2 regions of the Halovibrio sp. HP20-59 genome follow, and region 2 is predicted to be linked to the other one. Evidence: predicted binding sites of a transcription regulator. Region 2 holds the regulator's gene; the other holds the start of a gene.

Region 1 (10,740 bases), on a different contig from region 2:
CATGAACGAACCGGCCCTTAGCGATCCTGCCGCCTGCGACTTGATGCAGGCCATCACGACGCATCTCGCAGATACCACAAGCGCGCTGCATCGCGACTGGCAGGCCTTCGGTGAGCACTATCTTGATACTGCTGACTACACCGAAACCACGCTGGCCAGCGCCATCCAGACCCTCGAAATACTCGAAGATAAACGGCTCGGGGAGCCCATGGGCCTCAAAGGTGCTCCCCCCAACAGTTATCTGGCGGAAGCGTGGCGTAGCGGACAATCGGTTCGTTTGATCGTGAGTAGCCTGGAGGGCCTGCGTACCGGCTTCTTGCCGGGCCTTACCGCGCTGCTGCGCAAGGCTGATGCGCTACCACTCGCCGAGGCTTTCCGTGAGCAGCTGGATAAGACACTCGTTCAGGCCAGCGAGCTACCGCCGGGCTTGGTGCCCTCCCTTGACGACGAAGAGGCGTTTCGTGGCCTGCAGTCGCTCTACCTCGACATCAGCCAGCTACGTCATCTGTTGGGTAACGAGATCGCTGGTGAACTGGGGCTGGTGCGCGGCTTCAACTCCAGCGATGGGGATTAAGCCATGCATCGACGGCAGATACTTAAAGCAGGGCTGGGAAGCGTCGCCATGGCGCTGACCCCGCTGAGCTGGGCGCTGCCCGCTCGGGAGGAAGCCGCTTGGTTGTTCAGCGCGGTAGACGACCCCAGCGGAGGGCATTTTATCGCTGGTGTGGCGCTGGATGGTCAGACTCGCTTTATGATCGACGTGCCCGAGCGTTGTCACGGCGGTTGTCTGCGGCCGAACTCCCGCCAAGCGATGCTGTTTGCCCGCCGCCCCGGTACGCGCATGCATGTGATTGATGGTGACAGCCGCCAACTCGCCCACACCATTGCGGCGGGAAAGGGCTACCACTTCTACGGGCATGGCGTGTTCGACCTAAGCGGGCGCTACTTGTATGTCACCGCCAATCGTTTGGAGGACAGCGCTGGGCTGGTGCGGGTTTACGACGCAACCAATGGCTATGCCCATCTGCGCGATATGCCGCTGAATGGTATTGGTCCACACGAGCTTCGGTTAATGCCGGATGGCGACACCCTGGTGATTGGTTTGGGGGGCATTCAGACGCATCCTGACTACGGCCGGGTTAAGCTCAACCTGGACACCATGGCACCGGCGCTGATGCTGATGGATCGCCACAGCGGCGAAATTCTAGCCCGCCACGAACCTTCACACCACCAGCTCAGCTGTCGTCATTTGGATGTGGCGGCGGACGGCACAGTCATTGCTGGCTACCAGTTTGAAGGCCCTGAGTGGGAGGCCCATCCGCTCATCTGCCGACTGGATGCCGACGGGCATTTCTCTGAGCTGGCGTTACCCGTGGATGTTACTGACAGTCTGAAGCACTACACCGCCAGCGTAGCGTTTAGCCGTGTTTCAACCACCGTTATCGTCACCGCGCCCCGTGGCAACCGGGTACTGCTGCTGGATGCCGCGCAAGGCAAGCTAGTTGCCAGCTTAGCGCTACCCGACGCCGCTGGCGCCCGCTGCGACGGCAACGGCGGCTTTCTGGTTTCCTCTGGTCAGGGTGGGCTCTACCGGGTAACGCTTGGCTCGGCAACGCCCGAGCTGATCGCTAGTTTAGAGATGCTTTGGGATAACCACCTGACTTAATACGCAGGATTAAACATAGAAGGGGGCATGGTTGTTGATACCCCCTTAACCCCTTTCGCTTCCGAGTAGCCTCAATGCTCCACTTGGAATACCTTCTTTAGGTATTTAACGAAGCTCTGGTCTCTTGAGGTGGTTTTACCGGGTTCATCGGAGATCTTGGCGACGGGCTGGCCGTTGCAGGACACCATTTTGATCACCATGTTCATCGGCTTGAGACCAGGCACGTCGCAGGTAAGGCTGGTGCCAATCCCGAAACTGGTCTTGACCCTGCCTTCCAGTGCCGTTTTGATCTCCATGGCCTTGTCGAAGGTCAAGGCGTCACTGAAGATCAAGGTCTTGCTGTGCGGGTCGATGCCCAATGCTTCGTAATGGCGAATGCATTTTTCGGCGAAGAGCATCGGGTCGCCGCTGTCGTGGCGCAACCCATCGAAGAGCTTGGCAAAATATAGATCAAAATCATGCAGAAAGGCGTCGAGGGTGATGGTGTCAGTCAGTGCAATGCCCAGGTGTCCGCGATACTCCTGCACCCAGGCTTCAAGTGCGGCACGCTGGCTATCCACTAAGCGGCTGCCAAGTTGCTGGTGGGCCATGACCCATTCATGGGCCATGGTGCCCATGGGAGCAAGCCCGTTACGCCGTGCGATATCCACATTGCTGGTGCCCACGAAGTTACCAGGAAACTCCTGGCTTAATATCGTGATGATGGCTTCCTGCACCGGCTGGGAAAGACGGCGGCGGGTGCCAAAGTCGGCAAGATTGAAGCCTGCCAACTGGTCGGGAGTATAGTGCTGACGCAGGGTGGCGAGCTTATGACGCAGCTGGCTCACTGCCTCTTCAATGGTAACTTCAGGGTATAGAACTCGATTGCGCACCTCGCTGATGATCGCCAAAATAACGATCTCAAACAAGATACTGTGCGTCCAGGGGCCATCGATGACGATGCATAGCTCTTGCCCCTCCATAAAGACGTCGACGTACTCGGGGCGGAAGCGAAACAGCTCCAGAAAACGTATGAAGTCGGGTGTGAGATAGGGAAACGAACTGAGATACGCCGATTCATCCGCACTGAGTTTGAGCGTCGCTAGCCGATCGATCTGCTCGCGAATCTCGCTGATGTAAGGCGCGAGATCCTCCGAATTACGGCAACGAAACTCCCAGGCCACACTGGCGTTGGGGTATCTGTGGTGTACCCCCTGCATCATGGTGATCTTGTACCAGTCGGTGTCCAGCAGCGAGGTAATGATCGGCCCTTTGCGGTAAGTAGCTGTCATGAAACCTTCCTGGCATGGCGCTGGGTAAACAGGGCGCTCACGTAGTGCATGATGCCTCCTTGATCATAGTGAGTACTGATTAAGGGTGCCGCTGTCATCAATGTGCTCTCGTGTATGAGTAGCAAGCGAGCGGCATCGTTGTTGTTAGGATAGTTGACAGGAAAGCGCGATGAGTAGCCTTTGTTAGCATCGCAATTATCAACAGCGCCGACTGCTTACCGAAGAGCGCCTAGTATCATGATAGGCAATATTTTAATTTACTGTGCCACGGCGATATTGTGCTCTCCATTAGGGTGTTTCATGACCTGCATGGGGAGTCCGTAAATCGCTTCCAGCGTGCTATCGCACATCAGGTCGCTTGGAGAGCCGCAGGCCAATAAACGGCCGCTGTGCAATGCCATCAGTTCATCACAGTAGCGCGAAGCCATATTGATATCGTGCAACACGATAATCACACCAAGATTTAGCTCGTCACACAGCTTACGGATCAGCGCCAGCACTTCGATTTGGTGGGCGATATCCAGCGCCGCTAGCGGTTCATCCAACAGCAGGAATCGACTGCCCTGTGCGAGTAGCATCGCCAGCCACACCCGCTGACGTTCACCCCCAGAGAGTGTGTCGACCAACCGGTCGGCAAAGGCCTCTGTGTGGGTCAGGGCAATGGCGCGATCAATGGCGTCTTTATCTTTCTGGGTATGGCGGCCCAACAGCCCGTGCCATGGGTAGCGGCCAAAGGCGACTAACTCGCGCCCGGTAAGGCTCTCTGCACTGGGTAATTGCTGAGGCAGGTAAGCCACCTGGCGGGCGAACTCACGATTTCCCCAATCGCTCAGCGGGCGCTGATCAAAGTGAATCTCCCCGTGACTTACCGGCTGCTGCTGAGCCATGAGCTTGATCAGCGTCGACTTGCCCGAGCCGTTATGGCCAATCAGACCGTAAACCTTGCCCTCATGAAAGCTGTGGTCAATGGGATTTAAAATCTGCTTACCATTGATTTCAAAGGTGGCGCCTTTGACCTCGAACATGAATGACTCCTGGCGATAGGGTTGATGATAATGCCTCCATTCTAGTGCTAATGGTTCTCATTTTTAACAAAAAAATGAAAAGATTTATGTGACAGATGACAAACGCCGCTTGGGGAAAGCTGGCAAGGGGTAGGTCTCAGGCGGTTAGCCTCTGCTTGATTGGCTAACCGATGCGATTAGAGAGGGCGTTGATCGTTTATCAGCAGGACGCTAAACACGCTAGCAGTTGGCTATGTTTTTCGGGGTGTGCCGCCAGTAAGCTATTCCATTGAGCGGGATTCGGCTCGCCAGTGAGATCCGTGACGATGTAGCCAGCTTCTCTGGCAATCACAATGCCAGCGGCGATATCCCAAAAGTCGAGCGCAGCGCCTTGAGACCAAAAAGCATCAAACCGGTCCACGCTGGTATAGGCGAGTTCCAGCGCCGCTGAGCCTGGGCTGCGGAGACCGGCCACCAGGGGCATTAGGGCAGCGAGTTGATTTAGGGCCGTCGTGCAGTCGCCTTTAGCGTGGTAGGGCAGGCAGGTGCTTACTAACATCTCGTTCAGTGGGCGCGGTTCAGGCGTAGTGAGCGGTGTGTCGTTGAGGAAGACGCCGGTGCCAAGGCTTGCCCAGAGCATTTCATCAAGCAGCGGTTGATAAACAACACCGATGATCAACTCATCGCCCTTGGTGACCGCGATAGAGACCGAGAAGTGAGGCACCCCATGCAGAAAGTTACTGGTGCCATCAAGGGGGTCTATGATCACGGTATAGTTGCTATCGGTGGGCGTCAGGCCGCTCTCTTCGCCGAGGAAAGCGATATCGGGAAAAACGCTGCTGATGCAGTCGATAATGATGTTCTCAGCGGCCGTATCGTAGTAGCTGACAAAGTCCGATGCCCCTTTTTGCTCAAAGGCAATTCTTCCCTTTAGCGAATATCCCTCGCGTAATAGCGCACCTGCCTCGTATGCCGCTTGCTTCACCGTTTCGAGTAGGTCGTTACTGCTATCGAGCATTGTATTTCCCCTGGGCATTCATCGTGTTTAGTGAATCGCAAAACTGTATCCATTCAATGTAACTAGCCATTCATGACGCGGAGATGACAGGAGTAAATTTGGTTTAATGGTAGATCATCTATGCATTTGGCGTCTGAGAGATGCCCCCGCTACATGTCGCTATTAACTGAGTCAACAAAAAATCAACAAGCATATCGTTATAAAAAGTGAGTTAGCTCTCACCAGTTGACTTGTCAGGCTCTAACGCAAATAATAATTATTTCCATTTATTCCGTGGTGTTAATCAAGGCAGGAGGCCGAGCTGTGGATACCCAGACCTGGAGCGCTGAGTTAGAAGATATCTTCGTTAATCAGCGGCCCCGGCTCTGCTGTGTCGCCGCAAGAGTCTTGGGCAATGCTGATCAAGCCGATGATGTCGTGCAGGATGCTTATCTAAAAATTTCGGAAGCAACCACACTTTTTGAGGTGAAGCAGCCCATATCCTACGTGTCACGTGTGGTGCGCAACCTCGCCATTGACCGCTGCCGCCGTTCGGCGTTTGAGTCAACGCTGTTTGCAAAAGAAGAGGAGGGGGATACCACCTCTTACGCGTCACACTCTCCAGAGGTGATCGCGATTGATCGCCAGGCCTTGGCCCAGGTGGTTAACGCGTTGGACGAGCTGCCCGAGCGTACGCGGCGCGCTTTTGAGCTCTATCGTTCGGGAAGTCATACGCAGCGGGAAGTGGCCCACTTGCTAGGTATTTCCACCACGTTAGTTAATTTTATGATTCGCGATGCACTGACTCATTGCCGCCAGTCGCTACAGGGGAACCTCTGATTAACTATTGCGCTTGCCTATACGGCGTTAAAAATCGCCTCAAAATGCTCATTTACGACTCGTAAACTCCGCTTTTTCGTTGATTTTTGCCTTGTCTAGCCTTCGCTCATTACGTTAATCAGAGGCACCCTAGGTCAGACGTTGCCAGATCGGTAAGCCCACGTTCCGTCCCTTCTTTGTTGTCGCTTTGTTACACTGTCAGCAAATAGCGTTGATAATATACACGCTCCCCGAGGCAGGTATTCAGCAGGCAGCAGTAGCGAGGTTTGACAGTAACGATGGATAACGACAGCGGCGATGATGCCGTTTGGCAAACGGCGCTAGACTGGCTGATGCGCGAGCATGAGGAGACGTTGAGCGCCGCTGATCGCGAGGCGCTTCATGCATGGTTAGCGGCTTCTTCTCAGCACCGCCGGGTATTTCGTGAAGCCGAACAGCTATGGCTGCTAACGGGGATGATCCCAAGTGGTGATGAGCGCAGCTGATCAAGTCACTGTTTTTTGCTCTTCCTCCTTCGGTTGTCAGGCTAACTCAATGGTCGCGAGCTAAAGCTGCTTGCCACTGGTGCAGTTTTTAGCCTGGCAAGGGTAATTCTATGCCGACGCCTTAGCGGCCCCTCTCCTTATTTTTTCTATTTTCTTCCCCCCAGCATTAAATTTTCTGACGCCTCACTCGTCATTAAGTAATGAGAAGCAATTGCGTTTTATTTCTCATTTCTTAGACAACGGTGAGGTTAGTCCCATGACAAGCTGTTTTGATCGTGAAGATGGTGTCTTCCGCGTATTAGTTAACCACGAAGAGCAGTACTCCCTCTGGCCAGAATGGAAAGCGATTCCCGCTGGCTGGACCGATACCGGTGTGCTCGGCGATAAGCCAACCTGCCTCGACTACGTCGAAAAGACCTGGACTGATATGCGGCCATTGTCGCTGCGCCAGTGGATGGATGCGCAGGCCAAAAGTGAGGCGGAGCAGGTGGATGCAGGTTAAGCGTTTAAGGTTGCTCTGCCTGCCCTGTGCCGGGGCTAGCGCCACTATGTATCTGCGCTGGAAGCGTCAGTTGCCCGCCTGGATCGAGGTATATCCCGTCGAGCTGCCTGGGCGTGGTGAGCGCCTGGGTGAGTCGCTCATCGATGACTTTGAGACCCAGGTCGTGCGGCTGTGCGAAGAGCAGGCAACGCGGATGCGTGGCGACTTTGCCCTGTTCGGTCACAGCATGGGGGCGCTGTTGGCCTACGGCATGGCAGCTCGCTTGCGCGATGTAGGGCGGCCTCAGCCGCGGATGCTGTTCGCCTCAGGCAGCGCGGCGCCCTCAATGCGCGACTCAGACCGCTTGGCGGGCCTTGATAACGACAAAGCCCTGATTGCGGATCTTCGCCAACAGGGCGGCACCCCAGAGGAGGTGTTCGAAAGCCCGGAACTGCTGCGCCTCACTCTCGATGTCTTGGCGGCGGACTATCGCCTCTGCCGCAGTTTCCGCTATCGCGGCGGGTCGACGCTTGCTTACCCCTTACAGGTGTTCGCTGGGCGCGATGACGATATCGAAAGAGAGCGTTTAGAAGCGTGGCAGCGGGAAGCAGGCGGGGCGTTCTCGTTGGACTGGTTCGAAGGAGGGCACTTCTTTATTCGCCAGCAGCAAGCACAAGTGCTGGAGACTATCGAACGGGCACTGATCCGACGGCTTGAGGAGGTGCCCCATGCAGCGCCTGCAGTTAGCTGAAGGGGCTCCTGAGGGGCTTGAGGTATGGCGCTTATCGCTCGATTTGAACGCCCCAGTGGCTGACGAAGATGATCGGTTGCTGAGCCGAGCCGAGTGGCAGCGTGCCCAGCGGCTTCGTCATCACGCTGATGTCGTACGCGCCGTGGCGACTCGCGCGGCCCTGCGGCGACTGCTATCAGCGCACACCGGTATAGCGCCAGAAAAGTTGGAGTTCACTCAGAACGCTTACGGCAAACCGGCGTTGGAAAACGCTGATGGACCTGCTTTCAATGTCTCCCACTCTGGCCATGTCGCCCTGATCGCACTTGCTCCCGGCGGCGCGGTGGGGGTCGATATTGAGCGCTGCCGACCCGAGGCCGAACTGGCGCCGCTGCAAGGGCTGGTGCTATCGCCGAGTGAGCAACTCGACCACGCACTGCCCTTTATGGAGCGCTGGGTGGTTAAAGAGGCGGTGCTCAAAGCCCTGGGCCTGGGCATTGCTGATCATTTGCGGTCGCTCTCGATCACTTCCTCTTTAGGGCCGCCAGGCGCCTATCACCTTGAGCACTCGCTTCCCATTTCATCACCTTTGCAAGCATGGCCGCTGCCAGCGCCGAGCGGCTATGCCGCTGCCCTGGGTTATGTCGATATGGCGCATGTTGCCTGCGGGGTTGGGACTATAAAGCGTGAGTACCCCGCGGCACTGCCAAATTACCAACGTCATTTACTGACTCACTATCTCCAGGATTCGAACTTTTAGTAGGTACGCATATGGATACAAGGCACGCCCAGACAACTCGCAGTAGCCAGTCCCACAACGATGTTTCTAAAGACTATGTTTTTAGAAGCTATGTCGAGCATTTAAGTCGCCTGGCCCAGGAAAGGCCCAGCGACAGGGCGCTGATTGTAGTGAACGCGCAAGGTGAGACCACCCTTGACTACGCCACCCTGGAGCGGCGTTCCCGTGCCCTGGCCAGCGAGCTCCAGCAGCGGTTCCCGGCTGGTGAGCGTGCCTTGATTCTGCTGGATAACGATGAGCACTATGTGGTGGCGTTCTTCGCCTGCCTGTACGCCGGGGTGGTTGCCGTGCCGGTCTTTCCACCGGAGTCGGCCAAGCAGCAGCACCTGGCGCGCCTGCTCGCTATTGCCGCCGACTCCCAGGCCGCCTGTGTGCTCACCTCTACAACGATTATCGATGTGGTCGCATCGGCAAGCGAAGGCTTCGGCAGCACCGAACTGATCCCTGTGGATAGCGTAGATGAGAGCCACGCTGAACACTGGGTCGAGCATCACCCAAAGCGTGGTGATATCGCCTTTTTACAGTACACCTCAGGCTCCACGGCCACGCCCAAAGGCGTTATGGTTAGCCATGGGAACCTGATGGCTAACGAGCGTGCTATCGAGACAGGCTTCTCGATTGGTGCCGACGATGTTTTCGTCAGTTGGCTGCCGCTTTACCACGACATGGGGCTGATCGGTGGCCTGCTGCAGCCCATCTATCGCGGTATCCCTGCGGTATTGATGAGCCCCACCTTCTTTTTACAGCGGCCGGTACGCTGGCTGGAAGCGATCTCCCGCCACCGCGGAACTGTTAGCGGTGGCCCCGATTTCGCCTATCGGCTGTGTCTTGAGCGTATCCGCGACGAACAGATTGAGGCACTCGACTTATCTAGCTGGCGAGTAGCGTTCTCAGGCGCTGAGCCGGTACGCCACGATACCCTCACTGGCTTTATTGAACGCTTCCGCCCAGCGGGCTTCGCCGCTGACACCGCAGCACCCTGCTATGGCTTGGCTGAAGCCACGCTACTGGTTAGCTGTAATCCTCGCGGTACGGGCGTGGTGGGCACTGTTTTTTCTCAACAGTCGTTGGCCGAGGGAAAGGCTGTTTCAGCGGTTGAAGGCAACACCCTGGTGGGCTGCGGTACACCGGAACCCGGTCATGCTACCGATATTGTCGATCCTGAGGGGCTTCACTCGCTGCCCGAAGGTGACGTCGGCGAGATCTGGGTCAATGGGCCCAGCGTGGCGCACGGGTATTGGCGGAATCCCGAGGCAACGGCCAACACTTTTGTCACCCGTGATGGGGTCAGTTGGCAGCGCACCGATGATAATGATGCACAGAACCATGACGCCCGCGATGATCGCTGGCTGCGCACCGGCGACCTGGGCTTTCTGCACGAAGGGCAGCTGTATATCGCCGGGCGCATCAAGGATCTCATCATTCTGCGCGGCCATAACGTCTACCCCCAGGATATCGAGAGCGCTATCGAAGCCGAGGTGGAAGCGGTGCGTAAGGGGCGGATTGCAACCTTTGCCGTGACCACGCCGGGAGGCGCCGAGGGTATCGGCGTGGCGGCAGAAGTCTCCCGCGGTATGCAGAAACTAGTGCCCGCCGAGAAGTTGGTCGAAGCGCTAAGCGAGACAGTGGGGAGCACTTGCCATGAGCCGCTTTCGGTAGTGCTACTGCTCAACCCAGGTGGCCTTCCCAAAACCTCCAGCGGCAAACTGCAGCGCAGTGCCTGCCGCCAAGGCTGGGAAGCGGGCAGCCTGGATGCCTACGCCATTTACGCCTTTGGGCGTTTTGTCAGCGGCGGCGACGATGAGGACGCTAGTAGTGGAGAGTCATCACAATCTACTGCGGAAGCTGGGAGCGAAACAGAGCAGACGTTAGCGACGCTCTGGCGCCAAGTGCTGGGAAACAACAAGGAAACGCCTCTGGGAAGCAATGCCCACTTCTTCGCCAGCGGGGGTAATTCTCTGGCGGCGGTGCAGTTGGCTTCGCGCATTAGCGATCATTGGGCGATTGATTTCCCGACCAGATCGGTCATGGAAAAGCCGCGCTTTAGTGATGTGGTTGATGAAGTAGAGCGCCGGTTGGCGAATCCTTTGGCCTCCCATCAGGGAGGTTTCCAGAATCCACTGATGCCGATTCCCCGCCTTGCGGAACTACCTTTGGCACCTGTCCAGCGCCGGCTCTGGTTAGTTGATCGCTTGGCAAGTCAGGCGGGCGACCGTGAGCGTGCCGCCTATAACCTTCCAGCGCTGTTTTCCCTGAAAGGGGAGTTGAATATAGAGGTTCTAGAAAGAACCGTTAATGCCATCGTTGCGCGGCATGAAGCATTGCGTACCCACTACCCCGAAAGCGAGAGTGGTGAACCCATCGCGGTTATCGAGGATCAGCGAAACATCGAACTTCCTGTTTTGGATTGCAGTGATCTTTCTGAACGGGAGCAACAGCGATATCTGCAAGATACCTTCACCGAGTA
Region 2 (10,740 bases):
GCAAGCTGCCGATGCGCCGATGGGCATGCCGCGCTGGTCGCGGGATGTGCTGGGCCAAGGGCGGCGTTTATCGTCGCTGCTGGCACGGCTGCGCCAGCGTGTGACGGGATTTGCCGCACTAGAAGAACTTTGGAACCTAGCCGCACTGCCGAGCAGTGTGCAAGACCAGCGCCTTAATGCCCTGCTGGCGGACTACCCACCGAGCGACGCCATGCTGGGCATGGCGTGGTCAGCGCGACGCAATGAGCGTGGCTGCGACTGGGCAATGCCCGATATAGGCTTGGACACAGAGGGCGCGTGGCTGGCGTTACCGTGGCTGCAGCATCGCCATGTGGCCGGTTGGCAGCCGCGCTTGGCCGCGCTGTCAGCCTCAAACGGCGTCGCGGTGCACTTATTGCCACGCTTGCCCGAGGCGGATGCGCTCGGGTGGCTAGAGGCCCAGCATTTGACCTGGATCAGCCAGGTCGCTGCCAGTCAGCGTATATTCGCTTACCGCGAACGCCAGACGCTGCGCCAACTGTTTCACGACAGCGTGCTAACCCATCACGTAAGTGTGCGTTTTCGTGGTCAATCCATGCAGTTGTGGACCGCCTATGCTGAAGTTGAGGACGCCTCTGGCCTCGCGCTTTTGGCGTGGTATGGCGAAGTACGTAACCCTGAAAGCGCCAAGGTGGTAACGCGCCGCTATTGGCTCACTCCCGCACGCCTGGGCTCGGAGGTGCTGTCGTTACTACTTACCCAGCTACACAGCGAAGGGCTGGCGCCGTTGACACGGCGCGCTTGGCAGCAGCTGAAAGACGCCGATAGCGGCGATGTCAACGCCGACGTGCGCCTGCTCATGGCCAGCGGTGTGGCAGCGGTCGCCGGGCACCTTGATGTGGCTGACGATGACGACGCCCAAACGCTGCGCGGGGATCTGCTCAACCTATTGGGTGCCCGTCGGCGGCGTCGCGATAGCGGTATGCTGGATGCATTGGTCTACGTGTTTATGGCCCGCGATGCGATTCGCCAAATGGGCAGTATCAGTCGAGAGGGTGTGGCGTGAGCGAACAAGATCAAGCCTCAGGGCTGCGCAAGTGGGCAAATTTGCAGCGTCAACAGCAGCAGGCCGATGCGCCTGGGGATGTTGCCGCGGCGGAGTATGTCGCAGAAAGCGTCCAGGAGCCGTCGCTAGTTGCGGCGGCGTCTGCGGCGGTGACGCCTGTGGCAGCCAAACCGCCCGGGCCCAAAATTCCCCTGGTGGTGGTCGGGCTGTCCGGTAGCGGTGCGGCGCAGGTGAGCAAGGTCAGGGCTCGCCTGGGGCAATGGTCAGTGCTAGGTCGCAGCTGGGCCGGTGACCCCGACGATTGGGACATTCATATCGTCAAGGCCGAGGCTGCCAATCTCGCCCAGTTGCGCGATGAATACAGCCGGTGGGCGTTGTGGATCGATAGTGACGCCGACGCTTTTGCCGCGATGTACCGTACGTTGCGCTTGCTGCGTGAGCACGGCGGGCCGGACCGTGTACTGGCTCTTCACGAACCGCACTTGCCGCGCCAAGGATTGCTCGATAACTTGCGGGAAGCTGCCGACTATTACTTAAGTATGAAATTACTGGTACTGGCACGATGAGCTCACTCGGCCGAGGACAACAAGCATGCTAAGCTGGCCTGTCAAAACGCTAGGTTGGGTTGTGTTATTGATAACACAACTGGGTAACGCACACGCGGTAGCGGGGAGCTGGAGTACACAGGTCCCCGGGCTGATGGTGGCGATGAGTGATCGGGCCAGCGCCACACAAGAGGTCGCGCCACCGGCAGCGGCCAACGTAGAGGCCAGCCAGATTGAACGTGTTCAGTGGCAGTTTCAGTACCCTCCCGGTGCGCGCTTAAACGCCTGGCTGTGCCACCCAGAGCAGTGTGTTGCGTTAACCGGGATGCGTGGTTCTACCCGCGCACTAGCGGGACAAGTAGCCGATGCGCCGTTACATTTTCGCTTCGCCTTACACCCAGGTCAGCGGCCTGTTCGGGTGCAGGGGTTGCAGATGATTGTGAACTATCAGTGAAGGCTGTTTAGCCGCGAGGCGAGAGAATGTACACAGCACAGGGTAGGATCAAACAAAGCGAGCTATTGACGCAGTATATGCCCATGGTGCGACGTCAGGCCTTGACGCTACAGGTCCGATTGCCCGCCAGCATTGAGCTCGATGACCTTATTCAAGCGGGGATGGTGGGGTTGCTGGAAGCGCTTGGTCGTTTCGATGCCAACCAAGGCGCCACCTTCGCCACCTTTGCCAGCCAGCGTATTCGTGGCGCGATGATGGACGAGTTGCGCACCCGTGACTGGCTGCCGCGCAGCGTGCGCCGTTCAGCACGTGCGGTCGATGGCGCTGTTCGCCAACTAGAGCAGCAGCTAGGGCGGGCACCGGAAGAGCAAGAAATTGCCCAGCACCTTGAGATGCCGCTGAGTGAATACCAACAGCTTCTCAACGACACTAACAGCGGCCAATTATTGCCTTTTGAGGAACTGGTCGCTGAGGGTGGAGAGCCCATCAACCATGAGCCGGGTAACTCGCCGTTTGAGCAATTACTGGATGGCCAGCAGCGACAAACCTTGGTTGACGCGATTGAAGCGCTGCCCGAACGTGAAAAGCTGCTAATGGCGCTGTACTACCAAGAGGAGCTTAACCTCAAGGAAGTCGGCGCGGTGCTTGGCGTGACGGAATCGCGCGTTTCTCAACTGCACAGTCAGGCCGTGAGTCGTTTACGCGCGCGGTTACACGACTCGTTGGAATAGCAACTTTTACTCACTTGTGACCGGCAAGGAACCGTGAATGAACCCTTCAACGTTGATTGGCATCTTTGCCAGCATATTACTGCTGGTTAGCGTGCTGTTTTTTACCGCAGAGTCTCCCGAGAGCTTTGTCAATTTACCGGGCCTGGCGATCGTGATCACCGGCACCTTGGCGGCTACCTTTATCAGCTACCCGCTGAGAGAAGTGCTGCGCGTCGTGCGCTTGGTGGGGTTGGTGTTTCGGCGCGAAAATACCTATATGCGCGACGATATCCGCGAACTGGTGGATATGTCGCGGCTTTGGTTTAAAGGCGACGTGCGGGCAGTGGAGCGCGAGCTTGAGCACACCCGCAACCCTTTCCTGCGCACCGGGATACAGCTGGTCATTGCCAACACCAAGGAAGACGAAATTTTTGACATGCTGCGCTGGCGGATTGCCCGCCTTAAAGCCCGCGAACATGCCGAAGCGCAAATATTTCGCACCATGGCCACCTACGCGCCCGCCTTTGGCATGATCGGCACCCTGGTAGGGCTTGTGAACATGCTGGAAGTGATGGATGCGGGCGACCTGCAGGTTATCGGACCGCGCATGGCGGTGGCGCTGCTCACTACCTTCTACGGTATTTTACTCGCTAACTTAGTGTTTAAGCCGATCGCCGTAAAACTAGAGCGCCGCACCGAAGAGCGTCTGATCACCATGAACATGGTGCTCGAAGGAATCTCGCTGATTACCAAGCGTCGGTTACCGTCGTTTATCGAAGAGACGCTCAACTCCTTCGTCGCCAACTACCACGATGAAATTCGGGATAATAACGTCAAGCCGAGACCTGATTCTTCGGTGAGCTCGGCAGCGAAGGGATAGCTATCATGTTAGACCGTGATACCCGTCATGCTCTGGAAATACCGGTCTCGGCCAGTGAGGATGATGGTTGGCTAACCAGCTACCTGGATGTATTGACGCTGTTAATCACGCTGTTTGTACTGCTGCTTTCACTGACCCCGCCGGGTGGCGGTGAAGCCGCCGATACGGCGTTCATGCGTAGCGCCAGCGCTGTGTCATCACTGCCGCTGGCGTCCCTGGCCACCGGCATACAGCCGCGCCACGAAGGATTGCAGCCGCAGTTTTCAGGGCTCAATATCCCCGGGGTGAATGTTTCGCAAGGGCGCGAAGGGGTCACGTTGCGAATTGATACCAGCCTTCTGTTTCCCAGTGGCCAAGCCGTGCTCACTACCCAGGGGCGAGGCGTTGTAGAAAGCCTGATTGAGGTGCTGGCCAGTTTTGGCGGTGAGATCTCAGTGGAAGGCCATACCGACAGCGTGCCTATTTCAACGGCCCGCTTCCCCTCTAATTGGGAACTTTCAGCCGCTCGGGCGATTGCCGTTGTGCGCCATTTAGAGCGCCAAGGGTTCGACGTTTCGCAGACCCGGGCCGTAGGCTACGCCGATACTCAGCCCATAGAAGCAAACGCAACGGCAGCTGGGCGAGCGGCCAATCGGCGTGTGGAGCTGTTGCTTAGGCAGCAGGTCGAAGGCGAATAGCCGAGGGCGCTTTAAGTCGTTGACCCGCTGCCTTCACACTGGCTAAGCATCCGGTTAATTGCCGCGTCGGCGCCTTGCAGGCTAAAGGTCATGTACCACGGTTCCCGCTCTTGTTGGTCAAAACTGATAAACAGCTGCTCGCCTTCACGCATACCCGCCATCAGCGACTGCATGTCAGTTAAGTAAAAATGCGCATAAAAGCCGTCATCGCCGCGCTCGGTGATAAATTCCGCCATGGTGTCGATCACCGGCTGTTGATCAATACGCAGCCGGGCGGGCACTAGGTTTACCGTACGGCTCTCCCCCTGGTGCTGTTCAAGGGTGACGCGCATTTCCAGCCAGGGTAAGTCGCAAACTCCTGCGGTAGCATTCAGGCTCAGCGTGGCGTCCGAGTAACTGTGGGTTTCTATCGCGCGGTAGTGGCGTTCGTCCCCCAGTGAGAGCACCATTGACTGCCAATGGTCGTGGCTAACCACATCGTCGTTATTAAACGTGGCGGCGTTAGCCATGGGCGCTATGACCATCAATGAAACGGCCACTGCCATTGTTCTTAACATCGTTACTAGCATAGTGATTAACCCAAATCCTCAGTGTATAGCGAGTGCGAGATTGGCAGAAGAGTAACGCGCTGATTTTTCTATATCTGGTAGAAAAATTCCCAAAAATAGCCGCATATTGTGTAAAGCCGTGTCTATACTGCACTCCAACGCCATCAAAAGTGCGCCTGTTTGAGCGCTATTGTCACCCCGTTGTGAAGGAGTTTTGCGACATGAGCACCGCTGCTAAGGCTGTGAAGACTTCGAATGATGTCCCGATGCAGGCCCCCTCGCGGGAGATTTGGGATGCCAAATACCGCCTTAAAGATCGCCATAGCCAACCTGTCGATCAGGATGTCGGCGCCACGTTTGAACGGGTTGCTCGCGCCCTGGCAGCGGTCGAAGGTGATAAAGCCGAAGAGTGGCTGCCTAAATTTCGCTGGGCGTTGGAAAACGGCGCCATTCCCGCCGGGCGTATTCTTTCCAACGCGGGCGCTGAGGCCTACAAGCCCGCGGTGAGCCTGATTAACTGTACCGTCTCGCGCACCATTCGTGACTCGATGCGCGATATTCTCGATTCCGTCGTCGATGCGGGCATGACGCTGAAATCCGGGGCTGGTATCGGCTACGACTTCTCGACGCTGCGCCACAAGGGTGCCTTTGTATTTGGCGCTGGTGCGGGCACTAACGGCCCGCTGGCGTTTATGGATATCTACGACAAAATGTGCTTTACCGTGGCTTCTGCCGGTGGCCGCCGTGGTGCCCAAATGGGCACCTTCGATGTCGGCCATCCGGATGTGCACGAGTTTATTCAGGCTAAGCGCGAAGCGGGACGTCTGCGTCAGTTTAACCTTAGCTTACTGATCACCGACGAGTTCATGGAGGCAGTGAAAGACAATACCGACTGGCCGCTGGCCTTTCCGCTACACCCCGGTGAGAAAGACGACGTTAAAGCGGAAGACCTGATCTACCGCGACTGGCCGGTGGTTGAAGAGGGCTACACGGTGGATGCCGAAGGCCGCGTCGCCTGCCGCATTGTCGAAGTGATTAAAGCGCGGGAGTTGTGGGACACCATCATGTCCTCCACCTACGACTACGCCGAACCCGGCTTTATCCTGATCGACCAGGTTAACCGCATGAACAATAACTGGTTCTGCGAAGATATCCGTGCGACGAACCCCTGTGGCGAACAACCCCTGCCGCCGGAAGGTGCCTGCCTGCTAGGCTCGGTCAATCTGACCAAGTTTGTGATTGACCCTTTCGGTGCCGAGCCGCGCTTTGACTGGGAGCGCTACCGCAAAGTGGTCGCGATCTTCACCCGTATGCTCGATAACGTGGTCGAAATTGCCGGGCTTCCGCTACCCCAGCAGCAGCGCGAAATTGAAGCCAAGCGCCGCCACGGGATGGGATTTTTGGGCTTGGGGTCAACGCTCACCATGCTCAAAATCCCTTATGGCTCTAAGCAGTCGCTGGTGTTCACCGAGGAAGTCAGTCGCCATTTAGCGATAGAAGGTTGGCAACAGGCACTGGAGCTCTCTAAAGAGAAAGGCATGGCACCCGTGCTTGAGCAGGAGCACACCATTACGCCCAAAATGCTGCGTGAGCGGCCACAGCTGGCCAATGATGGCTACGAAGTGGGCGATCAGGTGCCGGGGCGTATCCTGCACGCCCGTTATAGCCAGTACATGGCCCAAGTGGCCGCGCTTGAGCCGGAGTTGGTGGCTGCGCTTTCCGAGCACGGCGCGCGCTTTACCCACCACAGCTCGATTGCACCGACCGGGACGATTTCGCTGTCGATGGGTAACAATGCGTCCAATGGCATTGAGCCTTCGTTCTCGCACCGGTACTTCCGCAATATTATCCAGTCGGGTAAGAAAACCAAGGAACAGGTCGAAGTCGTCTCCTTTGAGCTGGCCGCCTACCGTCACTTTATTGCATCTGATGCGGTGGACAGCGATCTACCCGATTATTTTGTCACTGCCGATGCGGTCTCTCCCGAACAGCATGTGGCCGTTCAGGCTGCCGCCCAGCACTGGGTGGATTCGGCGATCTCGAAAACGGTCAACGTACCTACCGAGTTTCCCTTTGAACAGTTCCAGGACCTCTATTTGCAGGCCTATGAAAGCCGCCTAAAAGGGTGCACTACCTTTCGCTTTAACCCCGAAGCTTTCCAAGGCGTGCTGGTGCGCGAAGACGACCTCAAAAATACCACCTATGTATTTGAGCTGGAAAACGGCGAAACCCTTGAGCTTACCGGGGATGAGACGGTGATTTACGACGGGGAAGCGCATAACGCCGCTAACCTCTTTGATGGCTTAAAAGAAGGCACCTACGGCAAATGGTAGCGGTGGGCTGCGCTGACGAATACACCTCTGACTAACTTGGCATTGCCGTCGCTTTGTGGAGAACACTATGGCTGTAGAAATTACTTCAAAAATAGTGGGTTATCGTATCAAGCAGAAGGAGCCGGCCGCGCCCGCTGCTGAGCTGCAGGATGAAAACCCGCTGACGGTGCGCATTCCGTCGCGCCCGGAAGGCACCCTGGAAGCGGTGTCCGAAAAGATCTCTTACGTGGGCGCGGAGGGGCGCAAGAAAGTCTATCTGCTGGTGTCATTTATGCCGGTGGAGGGGGTTATCGGTGGCAAGCGCGTGGTGATCGAGCGCCCGGTGGAGTTCTTTTTTCCGTCAGGGCAGCTCTCCAGCGAACACCAGTGGATCACCGCCACCATGCGCAATCTCTCGCTAGCGGCCCGCGGCGGTTATGCCACCCAGGCGGTGGCGGACCTGCGCAAAGTGGCCTGGGATAAAGGCTTGGTACGCTGCGGGATGAATCGCTGGAACAAACCTATGTTCCACGATTCGGAAGTCGCGGCGATTGCCTGGTCGATTCAGCAGATCCTCTATCGTCGCGGCTTTTTGGATCAGGACGGTAATCAGGTGCCGGTTGAGCAGTTGGTCGAGCGCTACGCTCACCGCATGACTCATGGCCACGCCTGGCAGCCCAGTAGCGATGAAAATAGCGCCGATGCAACCGTGGGAGCAGACGCAGTAGCGCCTATCAGCGGAGCGGCCGCAGCGCAAAAAAAGCCTGAAGGCAGTGGCCCGGCCATTGTGGGCCACTGCCCCGAGTGCCGCGGCGAGCTCATCATGATGGATGGCTGCCCCACCTGTTACGCAGGCTGTGGTTGGTCAAAGTGCGGTTAGGCTATTTCGCCTAACAGTGGTCTAACGTTGTCGGTGAGGTAGCAGTCGTCGAACTCACCTTCGGTCGCCAGCGCCGCCAGGTCGGGAATGGTAACGTGATGGCGGTCACGAAAGACCAAGCCATCTTCGCTCAGTGACGTGAAGGTGCGGCTCACATGCACCGGGCTTAAGCCAAAGATATCAGCAAGTTGCTCTTGGGAAAGGGGCAGTCGAAACTGGCCGCTAATATCGACGTTGGTTTGGCGCAGCCGCAGGTACATCTCATGGAGAAAATGCGCTACTTTTTGGCGAGCGCTGCGCCGAGCCAAGTTGACCAGCCGTTCGGTAAGCAGCGCCTGCTGGCGACTACCGATGGCAAACATTACCGACGTTAGGGTCAGCGACTGGCGGAATATGTCTAGCATGCGCTTATGGGGGAAGTGGCAGATTACGCCATCGTCAATCATGCGCACGTTCTCAAGCCGTTGCGAGAAGGCAAACTCGCGCAGTCCAATAATATCGCCTGGCAAAAAGACTTCGAGGATTTGCCGGTTGCCATTTTCTAAGTGGCGGTAGGAGTAAGCCCAGCCGCTTTTTAGCGTGCAAAACTCGTTGGCCGCATCGCCCATCTCCCAGAGCAGTGTGCCTGACTTGATCTCAGTGGGGCCGTTCTCAAGCGTAATAAGTAGTTCTTTTTCCTCCTCGGTTAACGAGCAGTAGTGACTAAAGTGTTTAATAATACAGCTTTTTTCGTGGCCCACGGCTTACCCCTCCAGTAGAGGATTGCATAATATTGCTAACTATTCTCTGTTCGCTACTATAAACACAGTCATCGTCTTTTGTGTTGGCTATCTAGACTTAAATGCGTGGTTATTTAGTCTGGGGTGAACTCTCACTCACCCCAGCTATATTAGCGTTTAGCCGCGCGTTTTTGGCTGCGCGCCAGCAGTGGTGCTAAGAAACGGCCGGTATGCGAAACGTCCTGCTTGGCGATCTGCTCTGGGGTGCCTTCGGCAATAATCTGCCCGCCGCCGGAACCACCTTCGGGGCCGAGATCGACAATCCAGTCGGCGGTTTTGATCACGTCCAAGTTGTGTTCAATCACCACGATAGTGTTGCCGTGATCGCGCAGGCGGTGGAGGACCGTTAGCAGCTGGCGGATATCCTCAAAGTGCAGGCCGGTGGTCGGCTCATCCAAAATATACAGCGTCTTGCCGGTGTCGCGTTTGGCCAGTTCACGGGCAAGCTTAACCCGCTGCGCTTCGCCACCGGAAAGCGTCGTAGCACTCTGTCCCAAACGAATGTAGGAGAGGCCTACATCAAGCAAGGTTTGCAAACGCCGGGCGATGGCGGGCACGGGGCTGAAGAATTCAAGCGCGTCTTCCACGGTCATAGCCAACACTTCGTGGATGGTTTTACCCTTGTAGTGGATATCCAGGGTTTCGCGGTTGTAACGCTTGCCTTTACAGACGTCGCAGGGCACGTAGATGTCGGGTAGAAAATGCATCTCAACCTTGATCATACCTTCGCCCTGGCACGCCTCGCAGCGCCCGCCTTTGACGTTAAAGCTAAACCGGCCAGGCTTGTAGCCCCGCGAGCGCGCCTCTTGAGTGCCCGCAAACAGCTCACGAATCGGCGTAAAAATACCCGTATAGGTCGCCGGATTGGAGCGCGGCGTGCGGCCGATGGGGCTCTGATCAATATCGATCACCTTATCCAGCTGGTCGAGCCCTTCGATCTTCTCGTAGGGCGCGGCGGTCAGCGTGGTGGCGCGGTTGAGTTCGCGGGCGGCAATCGGCATTAGCGTGCCGTTAATCAGCGTCGACTTGCCGGACCCAGAGACACCGGTAATGGCAATAAATAGCCCCAATGGCAACGACAGCGTTACGTCTTGAAGATTATTGCCAGTGGCGCCGCGTACCACCAGCTGCTTTTCCGGGTTGCCGGGAATGCGGTAGGGGGGCACAGCAATTTCCCGCGTGCCGGAAAGATATTGGCCGGTCAGCGAGTTAGGGTTGTCCATTACGTCTTTAGGCGTGCCCTGGGCGACAATTTCACCGCCGTGAACGCCAGCGCCGGGGCCAATATCCAGTACGTGGTCGGCAGCGCGAATAGCCTCTTCGTCGTGTTCTACCACAATCACGGTATTGCCCAAATCGCGCAGCCGCTCAAGGGTTTTTAACAGACGGTCGTTGTCGCGCTGGTGCAAGCCAATTGAGGGCTCATCAAGAATGTACATGACGCCGACCAGGCCCGCGCCAATCTGGCTGGCCAGGCGAATGCGCTGCGCCTCACCGCCGGAAAGCGTGTCGGCGCTGCGCTCCAGGTTGAGATAGTCCAGCCCCACGTTAACCAGAAACTCCAGCCGGGCATGAATTTCGTGGACGATTTTATCGGCGATCTCGCCTTTACGTCCCGGCAGTTTCAAGTCGGCAAAGTAGCGCCAGGCATCGCCGATAGGGAAGCGCACGATCTCGGCGATATTGTGGTCATCGACATAAACGTGGCGCGACTCTTTACGCAGCCGTGTGCCGCTACAGGTCGCGCAGGATTGCACGGCGATGTACTTGGCCAGATCATCGCGCACCATATTGGATTCGGTTTCCCGGTAGCGGCGCTGCATGTTGGGCAGCACGCCCTCAAAGGCATGTTCACGGGTCACCTTGCGGCCGCGGTCGCCGACGTAGACGAACGGAATCGTCTCGTCGCC

The links. The regulator FliA, encoded in region 2, starts transcription of late flagellar genes. The targets are predictions, from matches to a motif close to CTAAAGTTNNNNNNNNNNCNGCCGATA.
Region 1: RZA33_RS11340 (MbtH family protein) is a predicted target of FliA. The motif match lies at 6,430-6,456, and genes of this name have one in related genera.

Annotation. Positions count from the first base shown of each region.
Region 1 covers NZ_JAWJUW020000008.1:118,173-128,912, forward strand. The annotation lists gene RZA33_RS11305 (imelysin family protein) at 1-574, shown strand, start outside; gene RZA33_RS11310 (DUF1513 domain-containing protein) at 578-1,666, shown strand; gene pncB (nicotinate phosphoribosyltransferase) at 1,738-2,937, opposite strand; gene RZA33_RS11320 (ABC transporter ATP-binding protein) at 3,195-3,962, opposite strand; gene RZA33_RS11325 (inositol monophosphatase family protein) at 4,162-4,959, opposite strand; gene RZA33_RS11330 (RNA polymerase factor sigma-70) at 5,263-5,778, shown strand; gene RZA33_RS11335 (FecR/PupR family sigma factor regulator) at 6,045-6,263, shown strand; gene RZA33_RS11340 (MbtH family protein) at 6,520-6,765, shown strand; gene RZA33_RS11345 (thioesterase II family protein) at 6,755-7,495, shown strand; gene RZA33_RS11350 (4'-phosphopantetheinyl transferase family protein) at 7,473-8,234, shown strand; gene RZA33_RS11355 (condensation domain-containing protein) at 8,246-10,740, shown strand, end outside.
Region 2 covers NZ_JAWJUW020000012.1:44,974-55,713, forward strand. The annotation lists gene flhF (flagellar biosynthesis protein FlhF) at 1-1,045, shown strand, start outside; gene RZA33_RS13720 (hypothetical protein) at 1,042-1,611, shown strand; gene RZA33_RS13725 (flagellar protein FlhE) at 1,637-2,044, shown strand; gene RZA33_RS13730 (RNA polymerase sigma factor FliA) at 2,071-2,775, shown strand; gene RZA33_RS13735 (motility protein A) at 2,813-3,634, shown strand; gene RZA33_RS13740 (OmpA/MotB family protein) at 3,640-4,311, shown strand; gene RZA33_RS13745 (hypothetical protein) at 4,323-4,856, opposite strand; gene RZA33_RS13750 (adenosylcobalamin-dependent ribonucleoside-diphosphate reductase) at 5,081-7,192, shown strand; gene RZA33_RS13755 (ribonucleoside-diphosphate reductase) at 7,260-8,051, shown strand; gene RZA33_RS13760 (Crp/Fnr family transcriptional regulator) at 8,048-8,791, opposite strand; gene uvrA (excinuclease ABC subunit UvrA) at 8,941-10,740, opposite strand, start outside.